Regions from separate parts of the Thermoanaerobacter kivui genome, predicted to be linked through region 2. Evidence: riboswitches for the same ligand, from Rfam matches in the RefSeq annotation. Region 2 holds a riboswitch; the other holds the start of a gene.
The links. A riboswitch is a leader RNA that binds a small molecule or an ion and turns the genes downstream of it on or off. The one in region 2 is predicted to bind fluoride.
Positions count from the first base shown of each region.

Region 1 (9,544 bases), 760 kb from region 2:
ACTATTCTGCCACAAGATATCACCATAGCAAGAAATTGATGGTCCCAAACCTGTTTTCCTTTTAAATGCGATTGATGAAATCCTGTTGCTTGAATAGGATGTTTAGCCTGTAACGAAGGCTTGGTCTTTTCAGCAATAGTATCATCAAATATCACAAACAAAGGACTTTTATGGGTTGAGAAAGTTGATAAATAATACGAATAACTTCTCGCCTTATAGCTCTCCATGCATATTCTATATTCCAAACACCTTGGCTTAAAAATTTGCCAAAGGTAGTTCTATGACAATGTGCAAAGCTTAAATTAACAATATCAGTAACAGTGCCACTGTAACCTTTTTGAACAGCAGCGATAATAAATTCCACAATATGGCGAATAACAGGTTTGGTGAAGTATAGCATAAAATTTAATTTAAAAAGGTACTGGTAAATTGCTGAGTTTTCTGTTATTCTATTATCATGAGACATATGCTCCACTCCTGTTATTGATTTTTTTGTGGTAATTAAAGTTATATCACAGAAGTGAGCATTTGTCTCTATAATTTTATTATGTGGAATTTATTGTAATCGTATTTTCTCATCTATAGTATAATTACTTTTTTGATGTCTACTTTAAACACCTTTTTAAACCTGCAAGCACAGCGATAATTCCAGACATAGTAAAAAAAGATTATTTAATATCTGCAAACTCTTTAAGTGAAACTGCTGCTAATCTGATTAACATAGTTGGAGTTGATATTAGGAGGTATTTTATTTGCTTTATTTAATCCTGTATTCTTATTTGTTGCTAATGGAATTTCCTTTATTTTATCCGGAATTTTTGAAATGTTTATCAATGTAAATTACGAGCAAAATATGAGTTTAAGCGAATCTGAACAGGTTATAAATAGTGTAGAAAATAAAAATCTATTCAGTCAGTTTTTGGATGGCTTACGTGTAATTAAAAGCAATAAATTTTTGCTTTTTTATTGCTATTATAGGCGGAGGTGTTATTTATTTTTAGCACCAATATCTTTATACATACCACTTTACACAAAAAATATTCTGAACCTTTCCAGCACATTTTATGGAATTATTAGCTCGGCGATTACAGTTGGAGGATTATTTGGGTCATTAGCCTTATTAGTATTCGGAAAAAGGGTAAATAAAAAATTTTTTATTGTATCAGGATTTATTTTTCAAGGGATATCTTTAATTATGTTTGGATTAATTCAAAATTTTATAGGTGGATTTGTTTCATTAATGATTTTAGGGATTGCATTAAGTAAAATCCTTTCGTATAATATCTATCCTATTTTTGTACAACATAGTGTAAAATTATCGTAGGATTTTTTAAGTGATAAAAAACAAGAGACAACCCCTGTGATAAAATAGATTATGGAAAACAAAACAATACAGAAAGGGGTGTCTCTTGTGAAAAAAAATATCTTTGAGGATATTATACTACAAAATGCTCTAAATTTCACTAAGGAAGTAGTAGAAATTTTTGGTGATTTATTAAATAAAGGAATGAATATTACAGAGCTTGCAGCAAGGATAAAGGAACTGACGGACAAACTAGGTAGAGAGGCAATAGAAGCAATTATTGAAGAGTTAGATAGGATAATAAAAGAAGATAAGAGAAGGAAAGAAAAATGGGTAGTAGAGAGGAAAGATAAAAAGAGATTAACGACAATCCTTGGGGATATAGAATATGAGAGGACATATTACAAATCCAGAGAGGATGGAAGATATACATACTTGATAGATGATGCATTAGAGATAGGACGGCACGATAGGATAGAGAAGGGAGTAAAAATAAAGTTAGTAGAAAACGCGATAGAAGAATCATATGAGAGAAGTAGTAAAAAAGCATGTCCAGAGGAGTTAAGTAAACAGACGGTATTAAACGCAATAAGGGAAATAGGAGAAGTAGAAGTAAAGAGAGAAATAAAAGAGAAGAAAGAGGTAAGGGTATTATACATAGAAGCAGATGAAGACCATGTGCCTTTGCAAGATGGCAGCAATGAAACACCGCGATTGATATACATACATGAAGGTAAAGAAGAGAAAAATGGTAGAAATGTACTGAGAAATGTGCATTACAAAGCATATGTAGGAGAGAAACCTGAAGACATATGGATAGATGTAGCAAATTACATAGAAGACAATTACAAAGAAGAGAAGATAGAGAAGATATACATAGCAGGAGATGGGGCACCGTGGATAAAAGAGGGATTAAAATGGATATTAAAATCAAGGTTTGTGTTAGACAGATATCATTTAAACAAATACGTATTAAAAGCAACATCAAAAGAGCCAAAGTATAGAGATAAGATATGGAGAGCAATAAATGAAGGGAATAAAGAAGGAGTGAAGAAGGTATTTGATGAGCTAATAAAGGCAGCAGAGGAAGAGAGAGAGAAAGAGAAGATAAAAGAAGCAAGGAAATACATACTAAACAATTGGGAAGGAATAGTGATATACAACAAAGACGAAGATGTAATAGGGTGCAGTGCAGAAGGGCATATAAGCCATGTATTTTCAGCCAGATTAAGCAGGAATCCACTAGGGTGGAGTAGAGAAGGATTAAAGTTAATGGCGAAATTAAGGGTATTCAGCAAGAATGGAGGAGACTTAAGAGAAGCAGAATGGGGTAAGAAAAAGAATATCAATGCTGGGAGTTATAATTTAACGAAGAAGCAAATAAAAGAAGCGGTAAGGAGAGTTAAAACGTCTACAAATGAAAAAATAAACAATATTACGGTTTTGAATATAGGGAAAGTAACGCCAATATATAGGGTTTTAAGAGCATTAAAATATGCACAAGTTATATAAAAAGCATGATAAGTTGAAGTATGAAATTAACTAAGTTTCAGGGGTTGTCTTAAAAAAATCCTACAGTATCTTGACACTATCTTTGTACAATTGGTTATTGCCAATGTATTTTTTATGTGATATACTTAAATTACACACAAGGTAATAATTCTTGGCCGTACTAGATGGGGAGGTAGCGGTGCCCTGTAACCTGCAATCCGCTATAGCAGGGTCGAAGTCCCAGGCTGAGGCCTGACCATTGTAAGGTCTGGCATAAGTAAGTGGTGTTGATGCTTGAGTCCTGCGCAACGGAAATTTGCGAACCCCGTCAGGTCCGGAAGGAAGCAGCGGTAAGCAAACACTTCCGTGTGCCGCAGGGGCGCTTGAGTGGAGCTAACTGCTTATGTAACGCTTATGGTGGCAGGTCGAAGCTGGGTGTACGGCCTTTTATTTTTTCCATTCTTTTAAGAATTTCTTTATGTAGCCCTTCTTAAAAGTTTTCATTTAAGTTTTTGTGCGTTTTATCCGAAAATAATATAGGGAATTTGTTTTCTACAAAAGAAGAAAGTTGGAGGATATTATGTTAAGTGATTATAAGAAAAAACTATTCGTTGTTTTATTTGGTTTATCGATAACCGTTTACATATTGTCTATTGCGCATTTTTTATCAGGATTTGAAAACAAAGTTTTTATCGGTAGCATAATTTTATTAATCTCAATGGGGATGTCTGCTGTTTTGTCTAAAAAGCTATCTCAGCCACTTGAAAAATTAAATGAAGGTGTAAAGAGAATATCTCAGGGGGATTTTAGATATCGCTTAAATATTACCGATTCAAAGGAATTTGTAGAGATTTCAAAAAATTTCAACTCTATGGCAAGGGATTTATCACAAAGTTACGTGAAATTAAAAGAGCAAACAGAAAATTTGATTCGCCAAAATGAAGAATTGCAAGAGTTTAATGCGGAGTTGGAAGCCTCATATGAGCAGTTAGAAGTTCTTACCCATGAGTTAGAAATTTCTGAAAGAAAATATAGATTGTTAGTTGATAATATCAAAGACATTTTGTGGGTGACTGACAAAAATTTTATTATTGAATTTGTCAATTCGAGAATTGTAAGGTATTTGAATTACACACCTCAAGAGTTGTTAGGGAAAAGTCTATTGGAAATTGTTGATGAAGAAAGCAAAGAGACATTAAAAGACATGATGGCAGGAAAAATCAATTTTTCAGAGATTAATTTTAGAAGTAAAGATGGTTTGTTGGTCATAACAGAAACTCACGTAAAAAGGCTTAAAGTTAACGGAGATGTGGTAGGAATACAAGGTATTTCCAGGGATATTACAGAGATGTATCAAGTTAAACAGCAAATAGTTGAAAAAAACAATGAAATTTTGGCTATCAGTGATGTAGGAAGGCTTTTGACATCAGGAAGTGACATGAAAGAAGTGTTAAATAATATTGTGGAAAAGGTTGCAAATATACTCAATTCACCCCTATGTACCATAAGAGAGTATGATAAAGAGTCAAGAAAGTTTGTTTTACTTATAAAAGGCGGGGAGCTTAAAGATTATCTTATTTCAAGTGAAATAGAATTGCCACAGGAAGATGTTAATGATTTGGTGAATTTGAAAGAAATAAAAATAAAGGATGTTGACGAGTTTCCACATGATAAAAATATAACCCCTATTTTTGCTTCCAAAGAAGTCTTTTCTGTGGTTATTGTGCCTTTAGTCTCCCGAAATGAAATGATCGGAATATTGAACGTATGGACTGCTACTAAGACAATAAAAAACATGAGCTTGTTAAGGTCGATTGCGAGTGCAGTTTCCGTTGCAATTGAAAATTCTAAGCTTTATGAAGAAATTAAAAAGTTATATATAAAGACGATAGAGGCTCTTGCTTATGCAGTTGAAGCAAAAGACGTTTACACGAAAGGGCATTCAATGAGAGTGTCTCAATATGCTGCTTTGATAGGAGAATATATGGGGCTTTCAAGAGAAAAAGTAGAACAACTTAGAATTGCTGGGATATTACATGATATAGGAAAGATAGGTATTTCAGATGTTATTCTTTTAAAGGCGGGAAAACTTACAGATGAAGAATATAAGGTAATTAAAAGTCATCCAGAAATATCAAGAAGAATTTTAATGCCCATAGATCTGCCGGAAGAGATATTAGAGGCTGTTTCAAAGCATCATGAAAGGTACGACGGAAAAGGATATCCTTATGGGATCAAAGGTGAAGAAATTCCTATAGAAGCGGCGATACTTGGGGTGGCAGATGCTTTTGATGCCATGACATCAGATAGGTCGTACAGAAAAGGGATGAATATTGAAGAGGCTATAAACGAACTTTTAAAGTATAAAGGCACTCAATTCCATCCTGAGGTGGTAGATGCGTTTATTTCCCTTTATATGAACAAAAAGCAGAGATTAGAAGAGATAAAAAATCAGATTTTTACAAACGTTTCTTAAAAGATATAGAAATATATCTTTCAGACTGTCGACAAAGTTTTTTTAATAAGTCTCCGCTTTTATACGTAAGGTGCATCGCGGAAGCATCTTAGTGTGTCCCCTCTGTCCAAAACGAGCCATAGACACGACTTAGATATGTGAGCCTGCACCCAACATAAAAGCAAGAGACTTTAAATTACTTACAAAAAGGTTTGTCAAGAAACTAAAAAGATATAGAAATATATCTTTTTTTTTGTTACAATTGAATATAACGAGGTGTTAAAGCATGTATCAGTCTTTATATAGAAGGTATAGGCCCAAAAGCTTTAAAGAGGTGGTGGGGCAAGATCATATTGTAAAAACTTTGAAAAATCAGATAAAATTCAATAAAATAGGGCATGCCTATCTTTTTAGCGGTACAAGGGGTACAGGAAAGACTAGTGTAGCTAAGATTTTTGCAAAAGCGATTAATTGTTTAAATAATACAGATGGAGAACCTTGTAATTCTTGCGAAGTTTGCCAATCCATCAATAACAATACTACGATGGATATTTTGGAAATTGATGCTGCTTCTAACAACAGTGTAAATGATGTAAGAGAATTACGGGAATCTGTTATTTATTCTCCTTCTTTGACAAAATATAAAGTATATATAATTGACGAAGTGCATATGCTTTCTACGGGAGCTTTCAATGCTCTTTTAAAAACATTGGAAGAACCTCCTCCTCATGTGATTTTTATTCTTGCTACTACTGAACCTGATAAATTGCCTGATACTATTTTGTCAAGGTGTCAAAGGTTTGACTTTAAGAGAATACCTACGCGGTTAATTGCTCAAAATCTTGATAGAATTTGCAATGACAGTAGAATAAAAATCGAAGAAAAGGGGCTTAAAACTATTGCCCTCTATGGAAATGGTTCTATGAGAGATGCTATAAGTATTTTAGAACAGTGCGCTTCTTACAAGGAAGACCTTATAACTTATGAAGATGTATGTGAGATGTTGGGTGTAGCTAATGATGAAATGTTGTTTTTACTTTTAGAGTATATAAATGCTAAGGATGCTACATCTTCATTGAAACAGTTGGATAAAATTTTATCCTATGGAGTTGATATAGGAAATTTTTTAAAATCTTTAATTTCTATTTTGAGAGACATGGTAATTTATAAAACAGGAGGAGAGGAGTTAGAAGGGATTTTATACAATGACAGTGAAACGATAAAAGGAAAATCCCAAAACTTTGGAACAGCGTTTTTGACTAATGCTTTAGAAAAATTTATAAATTTACAGAGAGAAATTAAATATGCTATTTCTCCGGTAACTCTTTTAGAGGTTACTATTTTGAGATTGATAAAACAGGAAATTTCTTATGATATGATGAGTTTATTGGCCCGTGTAGAACAGCTGGAAGAAAAATTGAAGCAGGGTCAAATATTTATTAAAAACTCTGAACAAGAGGCAAAAAATCAAAAGGAAGAAATAAAAAATTTTAAAAGAGAAAGGGAGGAAGGGCAAAAAAATATCTTGCCTCAGCAAGAAGACATAGATTTGGATAAGGTGTGGAATGAAGTCAAAGAAATAGTGAAAAGAGAAAGGATAGCAGTATATACTTTTATGAAAAAAGGTGTTCCTTATTTAAAAAACGGGGCAATTGTGTTAGAATATCCTGAGGAGTATTCTTTCTTAAAGGATGAGCTAAGTAAAGTAGAAAATAAAACTTTTATTGAAAAGATACTTAAAAAAGTAGCGGGGAAAGAGCTTTCTTTGAAGTTTGAACTAAAAAAAAATGAAGAAGAATTGCTCATAAAACAGGTTAAAGAGCTTTTTGGAGAGGATATAGAAATAATATAAAATTTATTTTTCACAAATACTTTAATGAGGCATATAAATATTTTATAAAGAAAATAAAATTTAGGAGGTTATATTATTATGGCAAAAGGCGGTTTTCCGGGCGGGTTTAACATAAATAATATGATTAAACAAGCCCAGCAAATGCAGGAAGAAATGAAGAAAATGCAAGAAGAATTAGCACAAAAAACTGTAGAAGCTACATCTGGCGGTGGTATGGTAAAGGTAGTGGCTAATGGCAGAAAAGAGCTTGTAAGTATTGAAATAAACCCTGATGTGGTCGATAAAGACGATGTTGAAATGTTAGAAGACCTTGTATTAGCAGCAGTTAATCAGGCTTTAAGAAATGCAGAAGAGATGATCGCTTCTGAAATGGCAAAAATAACTGGAGGGTTAAATATTCCTGGATTGTTTTGAGGTGAAATAATGAACTGTTATTCTGCATCCATAGCTAAGCTTATAGATGAACTGTCAAAATTACCTGGTATAGGAACTAAGACTGCTCAAAGGCTTGCTTTTTTTATAATAAACATGCCTTTGGAAGAGGTAAAAAGTTTATCACAGGCTATTATTGAGGCAAAAGAGAAAATAAGGTATTGTAAAATTTGTTATAACATAACAGACACTGAAATATGTAACATATGTAGCGATAAAGAAAGAGACCATTCGCTTATATGCGTAGTTTCTCATCCTATGGATGTTGTCGCGATGGAAAAAACCCGTGAATATAAAGGTGTATATCACGTACTCCATGGAGTCATTTCACCAATGGAGGGAGTGGGGCCAGAGGATATAAAAATTAAAGAACTTTTGGACAGAGTCAAAAACGGAAATGTCAAAGAAGTCATACTTGCGACAAATCCGGATATAGAAGGAGAAGCGACAGCAATGTACATTGCTAAACTTTTAAAGCCGTTAAGAATAAAGGTTACAAGAATTGCTCATGGTGTGCCAGTAGGCGGTGACCTTGAATACACTGATGTTGTAACTCTTTCAAGGGCTCTTGAAGGCAGAAGGGAATTGTAAAAAGATATTGCATTTTCATTTGTACTTTATTATAATAAACAACGTGAGGCGATGGAGCTCGCCATAAATGCGGAAACGCTGATGGCTCCTATTAGGATGTGATATAAGGCCTAATAGGGGCTTTTTATTGTCCAAAAATCTAAACAGAAAGGGGAAGTTTTCATGGAATACATCTATATAGGGATTGGCGGGTTTTTTGGAGCCGTACTGAGATATTCAATAACAATTTACTTTACAAAGATGTATCACACTGCATTTCCCTTTGAAACTTTTATAATAAACATTTTAGGTTCGTTTTTGTTAAGTTTTATTGCTAATTTTACTATGGATGAGTACAAGGTAAATACTAATTTGAGATTAGGGATAACAACAGGATTTATTGGGGCTTTTACAACATTTTCTACTTTTAGTATGGAAACAATAAATTTATTAAAAGCAGGGAAAGATTATATTGCTCTAAGTTATATGATTTTATCAATATTTGGTGGTCTTTTAATGTCTTATTTAGGATTTGAATTTGCTGACAAAACTTTTGACTTACTAAAGGAGAGGGAGGAAGAACAGTGACAAGTATACTATATGTGGGAATTGGAGGAATTTTTGGAGCAATATTGAGATATGAAATATCGCGGCATATAAAGGAAAACCGAGAGATAGTTATTCCTATCGAAACTTTTATTATAAATGTATTAGGTGCGTTTTTATTAAACTTTTTGTCAAGTCCTAAAATAAATGTAGATTTAAGCTATGATGTTAAACTTTTTTTGACAATAGGATTTCTAGGTGCTTTTACAACATATTCAACTTTTTCACATGAGACAGTAGACTTGATCAAGAACAAAAAATATTTTCATGCATTTATATACATGTCATTGACAATTATATTTGGACTGATAGGGGGAATATTGGGATATTATGTTGGATTTTATCTAGGAAATTTAATTTAGTTAGTGTATAATATATATTAGTTGAAAATAAATATCGGTTAGGAGGAATAAAATGTGAATTTGAATTATAATAATCTGCTGTCCGCTTTATCTTTGGTCCTTGACGTACAAGAGTATAAAAATATGGGACATGCAAGAAAGGTGGCTTATATTTCTCTAAGGATTTCCGAGATGCTGAATTTGGATGAAGAAGAAACAAAAAAAGTATACTATTCTGCTTTTTTACATGATATAGGGAAAGGGGATATATACGAAGACTTTGACACAGATGAATGGTGGAAACACAGTGAAAGAGGAAGTGAGATTGTAAAGAAACTGCCTTTTGGAGAAAATTTTTCGGATATTATAAGATATCATCATGAAAATTACGATGGAAGCGGACATTTTGAGTTGAATGGCGATTCTATCCCTTTAGGAGCTCAGATTGTTTTCATCTCTGACCAATTTGATATACGTTATGCTTCATTAATTGG
Region 1 covers NZ_CP009170.1:46,403-55,946, forward strand. The annotation lists partial or broken gene TKV_RS00215 (transposase) at 1-466, opposite strand, end outside; gene TKV_RS00220 (MFS transporter) at 725-1,324, shown strand; gene TKV_RS00225 (ISLre2 family transposase) at 1,412-2,815, shown strand; RNA gene ffs (signal recognition particle sRNA large type) at 2,971-3,237, shown strand; gene TKV_RS00230 (HD domain-containing phosphohydrolase) at 3,375-5,270, shown strand; gene dnaX (DNA polymerase III subunit gamma/tau) at 5,536-7,101, shown strand; gene TKV_RS00240 (YbaB/EbfC family nucleoid-associated protein) at 7,180-7,515, shown strand; gene recR (recombination mediator RecR) at 7,525-8,124, shown strand; fluoride riboswitch at 8,163-8,222, shown strand; gene crcB (fluoride efflux transporter CrcB) at 8,287-8,691, shown strand; gene crcB (fluoride efflux transporter CrcB) at 8,688-9,071, shown strand; gene TKV_RS00260 (HD-GYP domain-containing protein) at 9,126-9,544, shown strand, end outside.
Region 1: linked by a shared signal. The riboswitch ahead of crcB (fluoride efflux transporter CrcB) and the one ahead of TKV_RS08565 (cation:proton antiporter) in region 2 are both predicted to bind fluoride.

Region 2 (9,544 bases):
GTATTACTGCCATTGGCGAATGGTGCTGCCATGGCTTTTGGGTTGAGACTGGTTGATGGTATTGGAAAAGGTACAAAAGATGCGCCGAGAGATGCACTTGTTGCAAAATCTTCTAAAATGAAAAATATGGGCTTTTCGTTTGGATTTCAAAGAATGCTTGACACATTAGGTTCCTTCCTTGGGCCATTGATTACTGCCGGTTTAATGCTCTTGTTTGCCAAATATATAGATTCTATAAAGTACAGATTAATATTTTTGATTGCTGGCCTTGTAGCTTTTATCACAATAATCCTCATAGGTTTATTTGTAGTGGAGCAAAAGGGAGAAAGAGTAAGTTCATCTTTCAAATTAGATTTGTCTATTTTTAAGGGAAAATTTCTGCTGTTTTTCATTGTAATGCTGATATTTACGCTTGGTAACAGTAGTGATGCATTTTTGATTTTAAGAGCACGCAGTGTTGGTGTAAAAGATTCAACGATACCGATAATTATAGCTATGTTTAATCTGTTTTATGCTTTATTATCAGTACCAAGTGGAGTATTGTCTGACAAAATAGGAAGAGTTAATGTAATAAGGTTAGGCTGGATTATTTATGCAGTTACATATCTCGGTTTTGCATTAGCAAAATTGCCGTGGCATATTTGGGTTTTGTACGCGATATATGGGGTTTACTATTCAACAACGGAAGGTGTTGCAAAGTCTCTTGTTGCACATATAGTCGATGATCGCAATAGAGGAACTGCTTTTGGGCTGTATAATGCATCGATGGGACTACTTGCACTTCCCGCAAGCTTTATTGCTGGATATTTATGGGACAATGTATCTCCTGCTGCACCCTTTTACTTTGGAGCATTGTGTTCCATAATGGCAGTTGCTTTAATAACACTGTTTAAAATTGAAAAAAGTTAAAAGGGGGAGAGATAAATGCCGTCGGACATAAACTCCTGGGCAAGAACTATCAAAGGTTATGAAGAAATTCCGGAGATATTTAAAAAATATTATGATGAAAATTTTCAAGATTCACGTCGTTTTTTAAATGGTGTATATGCTCCAGCTGATAGCTGGGGCAAAAGAAAAACAAATGAAAAGCTTATACTTTGTATGAAAATAGCATCGTTTTTCTTGAAAATGTAAAAAATAATATTAGCGTTGTTTCATATCCCATTCAAAATATCAACTATATTGAAAACGGTTCTATATTGTTATACTCGTGGTTAAAAATAAATGGAGATGTAAATGGTGAAACAAAATCATCTCTTGTTGAATACAATACTGTTGTTGAAAATATATTTAAGCCTATAATCAATCTATTATCTTAATATTAACAGTTTTCAAAAATGTCAACCGTATTATAAACGGTTGACATTTTGCACATGGTTCAAAGCATAATGAGAAGAGTGTTAAATTAAAGAATTTTGACCTCTCTTGACTTTTTTATTGAATCAGTTATATAATTTTATGTGTTGGCCTAAATATTAACTTAAATGTAAAATACCCCTGTATGGTATTTTGAAGGTGCAAAAAGCTTGTAGAAATACTATTATGGGGGTGAGAAGATGGAAAACCTTCAAGATATAGCACACCAAGTCTACCAAAGAACAGGGGTTATGACGTCCTCTAAGGATGTGGAAAAGATATTATCGGCCGTTGCAGCAACTCCGCACTTTTGGGAGATTATAACCTTGTCTCAAAGACCTTTTTCTGTCGTGGCAGAAATGATTGAGTTACTACGTCAAAAAAATTTGGTGACAATTGAGAAAAATGGAGATATAAAATTTAATTCTAAAGGTTTAGAGTATCTCAATAGCCTTAAAATAGTTCCAAAAAGAGTGTATACTTGTCCTGCATGTGAAGGACGAGGGATAAACCTTTCTAAATTAGAAGACTTGATCAAAAAATTTGACCAAGTGACAGTAAATCGTCCAAAAGCTATTAGCGATTATGACCAAGGTTTTGTTACGACGCAAACAGTAGTAAGCAGAATAGTTCTCATGGCTGAAAGAGGAGATTTGGAAGGAAAAAAGCTTTTAGTTTTAGGTGATGATGACCTTGTCAGTATAGCAGCAGGACTTTCAGGTATGCCAACTGAAATTGTTGTGATGGAAATAGACGATAGGATAGTTGAATATATCAATGAAGTGGCAAATAAATATAATCTGCCTATAAAAGCTATGAAATATGATTTTAGAGACAAACTACCAGATGAATATGTTGGGTATTTTGATACTTTTATTACAGACCCGCCAGAAACGATAGAAGCTTTGGAAATTTGCATAGGAAGAGGGATTTCTGCCCTTTCACAAGAAGGATGTGCGGGGTATTTCGGACTGACGCTAATAGAAGCGTCATTGGGAAAATGGAATATTTTCCAACAAATTTTAGCAAGCAAATTTAAAGTAGTTGTTACTGATATAATTGATGACTTTAACCATTATGTAAATTGGGATTATCTTTTAAAAAGCGTTGGAAAAGATTATGCCTTTGTTCAAGTGGAACCAAGACTTAATTGGTACAGGTCTTCTATGTATCGCATAGAAACTTTAATAGACTCAAAAGGGATTGAAAATGAATATAAACCTTGCGAATTATACGTAGACGAAGAGGCATTGATTTACAAGGAAGAAAACAAATAGGCTTCTATAAGCATGAGGAAGCCTATTTGTATGATTTTTTCCAGTGGTACAAGCACAAGAGAAGTTATAAAATCATATATAAAAATGAGCGGATAAATTTTGTAGAAAGAGTGATATAGATGGAAAAAGAAAAAGAGGGATTTAATGCCTATTTATTTGTGGTAATTTTTTCTTTAATTCTCTATTTTGCTTTAGGTTATGCACGGCCTGAGGAACCGGCAATAATAATTTTCCCATTGCCTATTAGATGATTACAAAGTCAGGGTGAGAAATGATGTTTTCATCGGATAATTTAGAATCTCAAGTAAAAGATTTATTGTCAAAATTAGGATTGAAGGAAAGCGGCGAAGGTAATGATAAAAATAAAGGAGAAGACAGCAATAAAAATGGAGAAAAAGATAAACAGCCAAACTCTGGTGGAGGAAATGGCAATGGGAATGTTGAGGAGAAAAGTCTTTCAGGAGGAGAGGAAAAAAAGAAAAGGGTGCTAACCCCTTCTCAGATAATGGTAATTTTAGCTATACTTAGCGGAGCGTTAGAGCCCATTTCAATAATCGTGGATAGAAATCAAAACGTGCAGGTGGTTTTGTCAGGGACTTTAAGGGAGATAATACCTGTTCCATCAGAAAAAGACCCACCCTTACAAAATGATAGTTTCTTAGACAATGCAATAAAAACTTTGCTTGCTAAAGAATAAAATTATAATTTTATTTTTTTGCGCTTATTACTATAAAAGAACCTTTTCCAAAGCCGTATTTTACAGGCTCTTTTTCTTTTATTTCATCAAGTTTTTTAAATATGGTCTGGGAAAAATTAAAATCTCTAAAACCTGCTTCATAAAGTAATTCTACTATTTCGCTTGTGGTGAAAAATGTTGCTTCTTTGTAAAATAGACTTTTTTCTTTATTTGCTTGATATATTTTGCCAATTGTGCTCTCTCTATCTACAAAGCCTATTAAAATTGTACCGCTATTTTTAAGTACTCTAAAACATTCTTTGAAGGATTTTAGCACATCGTCTACAAAACATACAGTCGTCACCATTAAAACAAGGTCAAAAGAGTTGTCTTCAAGCGGAAGATTTTCTGCTACTCCATCTACCACATTAAGACCCCGTTCTAAAGCAATTTTTCTCATTTGATAAGAAGGTTCTACTCCGCTTTTTATACCTAGAGGTACTGCAAACTTTCCAGTTCCGATTCCTACTTCCAACCCTTTTTCAAATTTCGGCATAAGCAATTTTACAGCATCTAATTCCGATTGATAGGCGTATTCATTTTTTTTAAACCATTCTTCATATCTGTCAAAATGTTTTTCAAAAGCAGATATTTTAGGCATAATTTCTCATCCCTTCTGAAACTTTTTTCTACTTTTTCTTCTTGTCTTTCAAAACTTATAGACTCATTCTTTGAAAGTCACACTTTAAAAGTCAAACACACTCTTTAATAAATCTCCCCTTGCTTTCATTATATCATATAACAAAGAATATAATACACGCATATCATTTAGCTTTTACTATCTTGCAAAGTTTTTACATTTTGGGTATAATGGTATTGACAATTGTATAAAAAGTGATGGAACTCACTTTAACCGCCGAAAGGCTGATAGTTCCTACTTGGTGTAAAAGCCAGTAGGAACTATTTTGCTTTTTAGGGGGTGATAGCAAAAAGGGATGGATATTGAGTGCTATAAAATTATTAGAGCGATGGAGCTCGCTTAATGCACTAAGATGCTGATAGCTCCTACCGTTATAGAGCCGAATAATGAAATTAGGAGGTTATACTAATGTGGCTGACTTACAGTTGGTGGTTGGGTTTAGCTTTAATAGCAGGATTAATTGCAGATTGGACAGGTATATCAATATCCTTGATTGAGATTTTGGTAGGGGTTATTGCCGGTAATTATTTGGGTTTGCAAACAAATGATTGGGTAAATTTTCTGGGAGGCGTTGGAAGCATTTTCTTAACGTTTTTAGCTGGGGCAGAAGTTGATCCAGTAGTTTTAAAATCGAAGTTTAAAGAAAGTGTCACAATAGGGCTTTTAGCTTTTATTTTCCCTTTTGCCGGGGCATTTGCTTTTACTTACTTTGTGGCGGGATGGACATTGCAGGCATCCGAAATCGCGGGTATTGCCCTTTCAACAACTTCCGTTGCAGTAGTATATGCTGTAATGGTAGAAAGCGGACTTAATGAGAGCGAACTTGGTAAAATTATTTTAGCTGCTTGTTTTATAAATGACCTTGGAACAGTTTTAATGCTTGGAATTTTGTTTGCGAACTATAATAAATGGATGTTGTTGTTTATAGTTGTTACAGCAATAATAACTGTGCTTATGCCTTCAGTTACAAGAAAATTCTTTAAAATATATGGCAATAAGGTAGGCCAATTGGAAATAAAATATTTATTTTTCTTGGTGTTTTTAACAGGTGGTTTAGCGTCAATGGCAAACAGTGAAGCCGTCCTTCCAGCATATATACTTGGCTTAGCGGTGTCAGGGTTCTTTATGAAGGAAAAAAACTTGTTGTTCCGTATGCGTGCAATAGCATTTGCAATTTTTACACCATTTTACTTTTTAAAAGCAGGATTGTTTGTTTCTATTCCAGGTGTAATCTCAAATATCCTCTTAATTGTGGTACTGCTTTTGATTAAAATTGCAACAAAATATATAGGCGTCAAACCTACTACAATGATATTTAAATTTTCTAAAAGAGAAGGAATGTATACAACACTTCTAATGTCTACAGGACTTACCTTTGGAACGATTTCTGCGATGTTTGGATTATCACATAACATAATAACGGCAGACCAATACACTGTTCTTGTTACTGTAGTTATTTTAAGCGCAATTATACCCACCTTGATTGCAGAAAGGTTTTACAGGCCAGAAACAGATAATTTAATTGGAGGGGTAGAAAATGTTTAAAAAAATTTTACTCGCATATGATGGTTCAGAATACGCAAATAAAGCCTATGAATATGTTTTGGAATTAGCGCAAATAAATGGTGGTTGTGAGGTGTATCTAATTTCCGTTGCCAATATCCCGGAATTTGTAAATTCAAAAGATGAAGTGGATGAAGCTTTAAATGCAGCAAAATTATATTATGGAAAAATTCTTGGCAATGCGCGAAAATTGGCTAATGAAAAGGGGATAAAAATATTTACAGAGGTGATACCGGGTCATCCTGTAGATTCAGTAATTCGCTTTGCGGAAAAGCATGAGTGTGACTTGATTGTTGTAGGGAAGAAAGGTACCAGCGGTGTAAAAAGGTATATTATTGGTAATGTAGCAGAAAATATAGCAAGGCATGCAAAATGTTCTGTTCTCATTGTGAAGTAGAATGCAATAACTTATATAGAAGGAATCGAAATTCAGGTATGGTTACTCCATATCTGAATTTCGATTATACTGTGGCTAGGAGGTGAGGTTATGGATGAACAATATAGTCTAATGAAAAAAAATTTAGATGTAATATTTGAAAAAATAAAAAAATATCAAAAGATATCAATATTAAAGCAGTAGGAGAAGCTGTTTCAGAAGTTAAAAATAAATTTTGCAATAATATTTTTTATCTTGTGGTATTAGGACAATTTAAAAGAGGAAAATCAACATTTACTAATTATATTTTAGGAGCTGATATACTTCCCACAGGTGTTGTTCCTTTAACCTCTGTTATTACAAAAATTCAATATAGCCCTGATATATGGGCAAAAGTTCTATATGATGATGGCAGAAGTGAAAATATTGACATTAAAGAATTGGATTTGTATTGCACAGAAAAAAATAACCCCAAAAACATAAAAGGAGTCAAAGAAATACATATAGGATATCCTTTTGAGTTTATAAGTAATGACGTAGTAATCATAGATACACCGGGAATTGGTTCAGTCTATAAACATAATACAGATGTTGCATATAGTTATATAAATAAAGCTGATGCTGTGATTTTTTTGCTTTCAGTAGACCCACCTATAAGTGAACTGGAAAAAGAGTTTTTGTCTAAAATATCTGAAAATATTAATAAAATATTTTTTGTTTTAAATAAGATTGACTATGTAAATGAAATGGAATTAAACGAAATAATCAATTTTAATGAAAATATTGTAAGAGAAATTACAAAGAATGATGACATTTCTATTTATCCAATTTCCGCTAAGTTAGCATTAGAAGGCAAAGTATCAAAAGATAATAATGCAATTAAAAAGAGTGGAACTAAAAAGCTGGAAAATGATTTGCAGAATTTTTTAATAAAGGAAAAAGAAAAAGTGTTGCTTGAAAACTATGCCAAAAATATTGAAAGAATTATTTCGATGTGTCAAACTTTTTTCGAAAGCAGTATAAAATTGAAACAAATTCCATTAGAGCGTCTTGAATCTAATATAAAATCTTTTGAAAATTTTATTAAAGAAGTTGAAAAAAGCAAAAAAGAAATATCATTATTGTTTCAAGGAGATATGAAAAATATTTTACAAAATTTTGATAAAAAGATGGAAGAATATAAACAGTTTATCAGTGTAAGAGTATCGGAAAAGATAAAAGAATATTACCATAGTATTCGTGACTTTAGTCGGATTAAGCAGAAAAAAGAGCTTGAAAAGTACCTTGAAAGGGCTATTATAGAAGAATTTGAAAAATTAAAAGGTTATATTGAAAGAGATATTGAAGAACAATATGGTAAAGCTTTGTCTAATTATCTTTTAAGGCTCAATGCAGTCATTGATAAAGTAAAAACAGTGGCAAACGAACTGTGTGGCATAAATTTGGAATATTTTAAAAGTGCAGGCGGTATTACAGCAGAGAGTAAATTTACATACAAAATAGGATATGATGTTGGTGCATTAGAAATAGACCCTGTGTATTTTACCTATTTTTTGCCTAAAAAATTTGCTGGAAAAATTATTTTAAAAAGGATTTTAGATAGAGTAGACATTGATGTTGATAGAAACATAGGGCGCATTCGCTATGATTTGCTGACAAGAATTGAAGAAAGCTTTAATGAATTTGAAAAAGATATGAATTTTAAATTACAAATGATGTATGATACTGTAAAAGAACTCCTTGCCAAGTCGATAAATGATTATAAACTTGATAAAGATAGCTTTGAAAGAGAAAAAGCCTATTATCAGACGTTGCTAAAAGACATTGAAAAAATACGTGAAGAATTAGATCATGTTTTAAATATGTTGAAATAATATAGTGAAGTATATAAGTGAAAGAGTTTAAAAATTCAACAATAAAAAATATTTTTTTTGGATAAAATATTATTGACATAAGTCCAAAATGGTGATATTATATAACTAGGTAATGGTCATATGACCAAAATAAAAAAGAGGAGGGATTGATATGCCAAGAGGAGATGGAACAGGTCCAATGGGATTAGGTCCAAGAACAGGAAGAGGCTTAGGATATTGCTCAGGATATAATGTACCTGGCTATTTAAACCCCGTAGGAGCATACTGGGGATTTGGCAGAGGCTTCTGGGGGGTTGGAAGAGGATTTAGACACATGTACTACTTGACAGGGCTTCCAGGATGGGCAAGAGGATGGTATGGTTACGCATATCCTCCATATCCTGCATATAACATAAATGAGAAGGATGTCTTAAGTGCTGAAGCAAAATACTTGGAAGATCAGCTCAAATATATAAAAGAAAGATTGGACCAATTAGAGAAAAAAGACGATAAAAAAGAAGAATAATGATTTTGATAAGTGGCAGTCACAAAAGTGGCTGCTGCTTTTTTGTGTCGATTTTTATTGACATAATTTAGTTAATGGGTGTCTTCTTGTTTAATGCGTTTTTGGCGTGCTTTTAAACTAAGTGCGACTTTTTGTTTAATAATTTTATTGACATATGCCAAAAATAATTATATATTAGTAAATGTAAGTAACATATGTCAATAATGAATGGAGGATGCCATATGAAAATAGCTGTTTCTTCTGAAGGAAAAACTCTTGAAGCGAGAGTAGATTCAAGGTTTGGACGAGCTCAATATTTTATTATAGTTGACAGTGAGACGATGGATTATAAAGTTATTGACAACGCTGCTGTAGCCCAAGGCAGTGGTGCGGGCACTAAAGCGGCACAGACGCTTATAGATGAGGGAATAGAAGTTCTCATCTCAAGTAATGTAGGACCAAATGCCATGGAAGTATTCAATGCAGCAGAAATTCCTGTGTATAAAGCGGTAGATGGAGATATAAAGACAAATATAGAAGAATTTAAAAAAGGTTCTCTTGAAAGAATTGCAGAAGCTACAAATAAAGGACATCATCACGAGGGGCATTAAAAATGAGGGGGTTTAAGATTTCAGTCTTAAGTGGCAAAGGAGGAACAGGGAAAACAACTGTTTCTGTCAACCTTGCCAAAGTACTCAATAACAGCGTGTACGTAGATTGTGATGTAGAAGAGCCAAACGGGTATTTGTTTTTAAACCCTCAAATAGAAGAAGAAAAGACTGTTGAAGTCATAATACCCGAAATAAACTCTGATAAGTGCACTCTGTGCGGTGAATGCGTAAAAGCTTGCAGATTCAGCGCTTTGACAAAGTTAATCAAAAAAATCCTCGTTTTTGACCACTTATGTCATTCCTGCGGAGCTTGTTTTGAGATGTGTCCTTATGATACCATAATAGAAAAATACAAACCTATTGGAACGATAAGGAAGGGCAAAGCCCAAAGCGTAGATTTTATAGACGGAAAATTAAATTATGGAGAAGCGACTGGAGTGCCTATTTTAAAAGAGATTAATAAATTGATTGAGAATGTAGATAAACCTGTAATAGTGGATAGCCCGCCAGGGACTTCCTGCCCAGTTATACATTCTATTGAAGGAAGTGATTTGTGCATTCTGGTTACAGAACCTACTCCTTATGGTTTGCACGACTTTGATTTAGCGGTACAGCTTGTAAAACAGA
Region 2 covers NZ_CP009170.1:1,681,957-1,691,500, reverse strand. The annotation lists gene TKV_RS08590 (MFS transporter) at 1-909, shown strand, start outside; gene TKV_RS13595 (hypothetical protein) at 925-1,134, shown strand; gene TKV_RS08580 (bis-aminopropyl spermidine synthase family protein) at 1,557-2,633, shown strand; gene TKV_RS13845 (hypothetical protein) at 2,753-2,884, shown strand; gene TKV_RS08575 (hypothetical protein) at 2,908-3,330, shown strand; gene TKV_RS08570 (class I SAM-dependent methyltransferase) at 3,341-3,970, opposite strand; fluoride riboswitch at 4,194-4,253, shown strand; gene TKV_RS08565 (cation:proton antiporter) at 4,418-5,554, shown strand; gene TKV_RS08560 (universal stress protein) at 5,547-5,969, shown strand; gene TKV_RS08555 (dynamin family protein) at 6,206-7,822, shown strand; gene TKV_RS08550 (DUF5320 domain-containing protein) at 7,974-8,327, shown strand; gene TKV_RS08545 (NifB/NifX family molybdenum-iron cluster-binding protein) at 8,549-8,917, shown strand; gene TKV_RS08540 (ATP-binding protein) at 8,920-9,544, shown strand, end outside.